Regions from separate parts of the Nocardioides marmoraquaticus genome, predicted to be linked through region 3. Evidence: riboswitches for the same ligand, from Rfam matches in the RefSeq annotation. Region 3 holds a riboswitch; each other region holds the start of a gene.
What was found. Region 3 has a riboswitch for cobalamin ahead of ACYU8I_RS09135 (FecCD family ABC transporter permease). Riboswitches for the same ligand answer to the same signal wherever they lie in the genome.
Positions count from the first base shown of each region.

Region 1: it holds a riboswitch for cobalamin, as region 3 does, so the genes downstream of both, ACYU8I_RS16505 (VWA domain-containing protein) here and ACYU8I_RS09135 (FecCD family ABC transporter permease) in region 3, are expected to answer to the same signal.
Region 2: it holds a riboswitch for cobalamin, as region 3 does, so the genes downstream of both, ACYU8I_RS16415 ((2Fe-2S) ferredoxin domain-containing protein) here and ACYU8I_RS09135 (FecCD family ABC transporter permease) in region 3, are expected to answer to the same signal.

Region 1 covers NZ_BAAHAA010000027.1:24,046-26,235, reverse strand. The annotation lists gene ACYU8I_RS16510 (hypothetical protein) at 626-994, shown strand; cobalamin riboswitch at 995-1,142, shown strand; gene ACYU8I_RS16505 (VWA domain-containing protein) at 1,166-2,190, shown strand, end outside.
Region 2 covers NZ_BAAHAA010000027.1:3,735-5,924, forward strand. The annotation lists gene ACYU8I_RS16405 (ATP-binding protein) at 1-192, shown strand, start outside; gene ACYU8I_RS16410 (DUF998 domain-containing protein) at 246-839, opposite strand; cobalamin riboswitch at 860-1,064, shown strand; gene ACYU8I_RS16415 ((2Fe-2S) ferredoxin domain-containing protein) at 1,086-1,838, shown strand; gene ACYU8I_RS16420 (cobaltochelatase subunit CobN) at 1,835-2,190, shown strand, end outside.
Region 3 covers NZ_BAAHAA010000009.1:81,063-83,252, forward strand. The annotation lists partial or broken gene ACYU8I_RS09135 (FecCD family ABC transporter permease) at 18-947, opposite strand; cobalamin riboswitch at 1,041-1,221, opposite strand; gene ccsB (c-type cytochrome biogenesis protein CcsB) at 1,464-2,190, opposite strand, start outside.

The DNA of each region.
Region 1 (2,190 bases), on a different contig from region 3:
AGCCGCCCTTCGTGGCTCGCTGCGCTCGCACCTCAGGGAGCGGTGTCCAGGCCCCGATCCCACGTGCCGCCCCTTCGTGGCTCGCTGCGCTCGCACCTCAGGGAGCGCGTCCAGGCGCCGGTCCCTGAGGAGCCCGCGAGGGACGAGCGGGCGTCACGAAGGGCCGCCCCTTCGTGGCTCGCTGCGCTCGCACCTCAGGGAGCGCGTCCAGGCGCCGGTCCCTGAGGAGCCCGCGAGGGACGAGCGGGCGTCACGAAGGGCCGCCCCTTCGTGGCTCGCTGCGCTCGCACCTCAGGGAGCGCGTTCAGACGCCGGTCCCTGAGGAGCCCGCGAGGGACGAGCGGGCGTCACGAAGGGCCGCCGCTTCGTGGCTCGCTGCGCTCGCACCTCAGGGAGCGCGTTCAGACGCCGGTCCCTGAGGAGCCCGCGAGGGACGAGCGGGCGTCACGAAGGGCCACCCCTCCGTGGCTCGCTGCGCTCGCACCTCAGGGAGCGCGTTCAGGCGCCGGTCCCTGAGGAGCCCGCGAGGGACGAGCGGGCGTCACGAAGGGCCGCCCCGTCGTGGCTCGCTGCGCTGTTGCCTCGGGGAGCATCGGCCGGGGCGCGGAGTCTCTAGGGTGGGCGCGTGGCGGAGCGGGAGGCGGCGGGGGCGCTGGAGCCGGCCGTGCTGGTCGCGCTGGTGCTGGCGCTGGCGGGGTTGCTGGGCCAGCTGGTGCTGGTCGTCTACCCGGAGGGCACCGGCTGGGTGCGGTGGCTGTGGCTCGCCGCGGGCCTCGTGCTGCTGTGGGGCATCGCCCGCTGGCACAGCCACGTCGCCCGGTGGGTGCTCCTGGTGTGGGGCGCCCTGGGGCTGTTCTCCTTCGCGACGGCGACCATCGCGGGCGACCCGACGCTGCTGCGCGGGCTCGCGCTCGTCGCGGCGTTCGGCGTGCAGCTGGTCGCGATGCTGCGACCCGCGGTGGGCGAGCACTGCCGCACGGGCCCGGGCGTATAGCCTCCAACCCAGCCACGAGGTGCCCCGGTGACGGGGAGAATCTGGGAAGCCGGTGCGAGTCCGGCACAGGCCCGCTGCGGTGACGCCGGCGTCGTACGCGTGCGATGCCCGACGAAGTCCGAAGACCGGCCTCGCGGCGCCCCACCAGCTGGCGACGAGCGGGAGCCTCACGTGCCACAGACCGATCCGACCCCACCTCCGACCTATCCGTTCGCGGCCGTGGTCGACCCCGGCGACATGTCGTTGGCGCTGGTGCTGACGACGATCTCGCCCGAGATCGGCGGCGTGCTGGTGCGCGGCGAGAAGGGCACCGCCAAGTCGACGATCGTGCGCGGCCTGGCGCGCGTGCTGCCGCCGATCGAGGTGGACGGCGAGCGGCGCGCCGTACGCCTCGTCGAGCTGCCCGTCGGTGCCACCGAGGACCGCGTGCTCGGCTCGCTGCACCTCGAGAAGGCGCTGGCCGACGGCACCGCGGAGTACGAGCCCGGCCTGCTGGTCAAGGCGCACCGCGGCCTGCTGTACGTCGACGAGGTCAACCTGCTGCACGACCACCTCGTCGACGTGCTGCTCGACGCCGCCGCCATGGGGCGCTGCACCGTCGAGCGCGACGGCGTCTCGGTCAGCCACGAGGCGAGGTTCGTGCTCGTCGGCACCATGAACCCCGAGGAGGGCGAGCTGCGCCCGCAGCTGCTCGACCGCTTCGGCCTCACCGTCGAGGTCGCCGCGCCGCGCGACCCGGCCGCGCGCACCGAGGTGGTGCGCCGCCGCATGGCGTACGACGCCGACCCCGCCGGGTTCGCCGCGCGCTGGCACGACGACGAGGCGGCGCTGACCGCCCGCCTGGCCGTGGCGCAGGCCGCCGTGCGCGAGGTCGAGCTGCCCGACGACATGCTGACCAGGATCGCCGAGACCTGCGCGGCCTTCGACGTCGACGGCCTCCGCGCCGACCTCGTCACCGCCCGCGCCGCCGTCGCGCACGCCGCGTGGGAGGGGCGTACGACGGTCACCCTCGCCGACGTCCGCGTCGCCGCACGTCTCGCGCTGCCGCACCGCCGCCGCCGCAACCCCTTCGACGCCCCCGGCCTCGACGAGGACCTGCTCGACGAGGTGCTGGGCGACGACGACCCGGAGCCCGACCCCGAGCCGCCGTCGCCGGACGGCGAGCCCGGGGACGACGGCGACGCCCAGAGTGACGG
Region 2 (2,190 bases), on a different contig from region 3:
GAGCAGGCGTTCGACCGGTTCTGGCGGGGGCGCACGGCCCACGACGCCGCGGTGCCCGGCATCGGCGTCGGGCTCAGCCTGGTGCGCGACATCGTCACGGCCCACCACGGCGAGGTGACGCTACAGAGCGCCCCCGGGGCGGGAACCCGCGTCATCGTGCGGCTCCCGCGCAGCCCGGCCGCCGTGACCTGACCCCTGCGGTCCGCCGTGGGCCGGCCCCTCGAGACGGTCGTCGAGCGACCTCCTCAGGGAGCTGCCAGGCGGGTGGGCAGGCCGCGGTGGAGCACGCTGAGGCCGAGGGCCGCGAGGGCGATCACGGCGGGGTAGGCGCCGAGGCGCTCGGCGACCCCGAACGGCACCCCGAGCGGGGCCACCACCGCGAGCGAGCCCAGCAGCCCGACGACCCCGGCGGCCACGAGGCCGGCCCGCGACGTCCCGGCGAGGCGGAGGCCCAGGAGCAGCACCGCGAGGTTCTGCGCCGGGAACAGCGGGGTCGCGACCAGCAGGTGCAGCGGCCGGTCGACGTCGAGCGGCACGAGCCCGACCGCGGCCGTCGAGAGCCCGGCCAGGACGAGCAGCACCGCCGCAGCGGCGTACCGACGCACCAGCACGCCGACGGCGACCATCGCCGCCCCACCGACGAGCAGCCCGACGCTGAAGACCGGCCACCAGGGCGAGCAGAGGGCGGCGTCGCAGCGGACGACGCCGAGGTCGGAGATGGCGTCGCGGGTCCAGGAGTACGGCGTCGTGACCGCCGCCGCGACCACGGGCTGCACCGCCAGCGACGTCACGGTGAGCAGCAGCGCGACCCCCAGCAACCGCTCGCGCGTGCGCGTCACCGAGGTGTCCTCCGCGGGTGTTAGGTTCCTGGTGCCGTGGTGCACGGGAAGCCGGTCAGAGTCCGGCGCGGCCCTCGCCACTGTAGCCGTCGAGCGCGGCGACCCCCGCTGTCCGGGAGACCGGGCAGTGCCACGCAAGTGGGGCCACTGGGTGCCAGCCCGGGAAGGTCGGTCGCCGGGTGGTGACACGGAAGCCAGGAGACCGGCCACGGCGACCCCACCCGGGGTGAAGACATCCACGAGGGCTTGGAGCAGGTATTGGACGGGGCGACCCGTGACGGGCGGCGGTTGCTGCTCGTCGGGATGTCGGCGCGCGAGGCGGCCGACGACACGACGCTGCGTGCGCTCGCCGCGCCGTACGACGCCCACGTCGCGCACCTGCAGGTCGGCGACCCCTCGCTGCGCAGGGTGCTCGACCGCCTGGCCGACGACTCCGACGACCCGGTCGACGTCGTCGGGGTCTCGCAGGCGCGCCTCGCGCCCGGGGCGAGCTGGCTGCGACGCGTGGCCGGCCACTGGTGGCGCGAGCGCGAGGGTCGACGGCCCGAGGTCGCCGTCGCGCCCGCACTCGTCGAGGACGCCGACGTGCTCCGCGCGATCGTCTCGAGTCCTCCTGGCGCCGCCGGGGCACTGCTCCGCCCGCTCGACGGCCGCGAGGCGCCGATGGTCTCGGCCGCCTGGGAGGACGTGCCGACCCATGCCCACCAGGTGCTGCTCTGCCGCGGCCCGCGCTGCACCGCGAGGGGCGCCGAGACCGTCGCCGAGGCGCTCGTGCTCGAGCTGGTGCGGCTCGGGCAGGGCGACGACGACGTGCTGCTCACCCACACCGCCTGCCTGTTCCCCTGCAACCACGCCCCCGTGGTCGCGGTGCAGCCCGACGACACCTGGTATGGCGCCGTGACCCCCGACGCCGTACGACGCATCGCCACCGAGCACCTGGTCGGGCACCGACCGCCCACCGACCTCCAGCTGCCCCGCCACCGGAAGGCCCTCACGTGAAGATCGCGCTGCTCTCCACCTCCGACACCGACCTGCTCTCCGCGCGGGCCTCGGGAGCCGACTACGTCTGGGCCAACCCCGGTCGCCCCGGCCACCAGTCGATGGCGGCCACGATCGAGGACTGCGACCTCGTGGTCGGCCGCGTCCTCGGTGGCGCGGAGGACCTCTGCTCCGGCTTCGCCCGCATCAAGGCGACCGGGATGCCGATGGTCGTCCTCGGCGGCGAGCAGCAGCCGAGCGCCGAGCTGATGGAGCTCTCCAGCGTGCCGATCGGGGTCGCTGCCGAGGCCCACCGCTACCTGGCCGAGGGCGGCCCCGCCAACCTCGCCCAGCTGCACGCCTTCCTCTCCGA
Region 3 (2,190 bases):
GGTGCCTGCCACCTTCGTCGGGCGACGACGTCGACCCACAGCAGGAAGAGCGCGCCGGCAAGGGCCGCGACGGGCAGCGCCGCGCGATGGCCTCCGCCCACGGCGATGCGGGCGAGGTGGGGCACCACCAGGCCGACGAAGCCGATGCCCCCGGAGACCGCGACCAGGATCCCGACGAGCGCCGAGGTCAGCACGAAGAGCCCGACGCGCAGCCCGCGCACCGGCACCCCGACGGCGGCCGCGGTGTCGTCGCCGGTCGAGAGCGCGTCGAGCCAGCCGTGCATGCCGAGCAGCACCGCCATCGAGACGGCGACCGCGACGAGCGGTGGCAGCAGCTGGACCCACGAGGCACCGGCGAGCGAGCCGAGCAGCCAGAACAGCACCGACTCGGTGGCCCGCGGCTCGTTGCTGGCGAAGACCAGGAAGCTCGAGACCGACGAGAACGCCGACGACATCACCACCCCGGTGAGCACGAGCCGCAGCGGGGTCAGCCCTCCTTGGGCGAGCGAGACACCGAAGACGAGCGTGGTCGCCGCGAGCGCCCCGATGAGCGCACCGGCCGAGAGCGCCCAGACCCCCAGCGAGCCCAGCACGCCGAGCGCGATGACCGCGGTCGCCCCGACCCCGGCGCCGGCCGAGACGCCCAGCAGGTAGGGGTCGGCCAACGGGTTGCGGACCAGGGTCTGCATGGCCGCGCCCGCCACGGCGAGGCCGGCGCCCACCACGAGCGACAGCAGCACCCGCGGAGCACGCAGGTCCCAGACGATGGCGTCGTAGACCGGGTCGGGGCCCGGCTCCCCCGACAGCAGCCGGGCACGCAGCACCTCGACCACGCCGCCCGGGCGCAGCGGCTCGGAGCCGAGGCCGAGGTAGACGACGACGGAGACGCCGATGGCCAGCAGCAGCAGGACTCCGAGCGTCCAGGGCTGGCCCCGGCGGGCTCGCAGGGGACGCTCGGGTGAGGGGAGGCGCGTGGACGCCAGGCCGGGTTGGGCCAACGGGCGCTCTCGTCTGTCGGGGACCCGATGCGCGCGGGCCGGCGGCTGAGGAACGAGCCAGCCGGTCTTCGGACTCGGGATCGACCCGGCGAGACACCTTCCCAGGACCGGAGTCCCAGTGGTCCAACGTCTCGCCAGTCACCCTCACCACTGCGCGTCAGCTCCGGACTCTCCCCGGATTCCCGCACACCTCTCGGCGTGTTCTGGCTCAGCGCCGAGGTTACACGGCGGGAGCTTGCTGAACGTTGTCCGGCTGCTGCTGCTGCGACACTTCGAAGAGGACCGTTCGCAGCGAGTCCGCACCCCGCGGGGAGGCCCGCGTCGGTTCGCCCGGCAGCCCCTACTCGCGGGCGACGACGAGTCCAGTCGCCGCTGGCTGCCTGCGACGCGGCGCCAGCGAGTCCCGGCGCCGTCGCGGACAGAACCGCAGTGCTGAGCGAACCAGCCACGACCTTGATCAAGCCCCTACAAGCCGGAGTAGGAGTGCAAGCCACCCACCCACATGTTGACGCCGACGAAGTTGAACAGGAAGGCGACGTAGCCGGCTAGTGCGAGCCAGGTCGCCTTCTTGCCTCGCCAGCCGCCGGTCGCTTGGGCGTGGAGGTAGGCGGCATAGAGGACCCAGGTGATGAAAGCCCAGGTCTCCTTGGGGTCCCAGCCCCAGTAGCGGCCCCAGGAGTTCTCGGCCCAGATCGCACCAGCGATCACGGCGAAGGTCCAGATGGGGAACGCGATCGTGTACGCCGTTTGGGCGATCTGGTCGAAGGTCTCGCTCGGCCAGCCCCTGGCTCGACCGGGTGTCCGTGCGGCTCGGCGCACGCTGATGAGGTACAGCACCGAGACGAGGGCTCCGACGGTGAAGAGGCCGCCGGCGATGATGGCTGCCGCGACGTGGATGACGAGCCAGGCCGAGTCAAGCACCGGGATCAGTCCGGCTGCTGGGGTGTAAAGCACGGTGATGGCTAGGCCGAGGAAGAGGGCTGCAGCGGTCGCGACCCAGACGCCGACGAGTCGTACGGGCCGCGTGTTCGGCCGGCTGGCCAGGAGGAGATACGCGGCGACGGTCGTGAGGGTTCCGACGACGGCGAACTCATACATGTTGCTCCACGGGACCCGACCGGCCGCGATGCCGCGGGTCGTGATGGCGAGCAGCAGGAGTACGACACCCAGGCCGAGCAGTCCGTGACCGGCA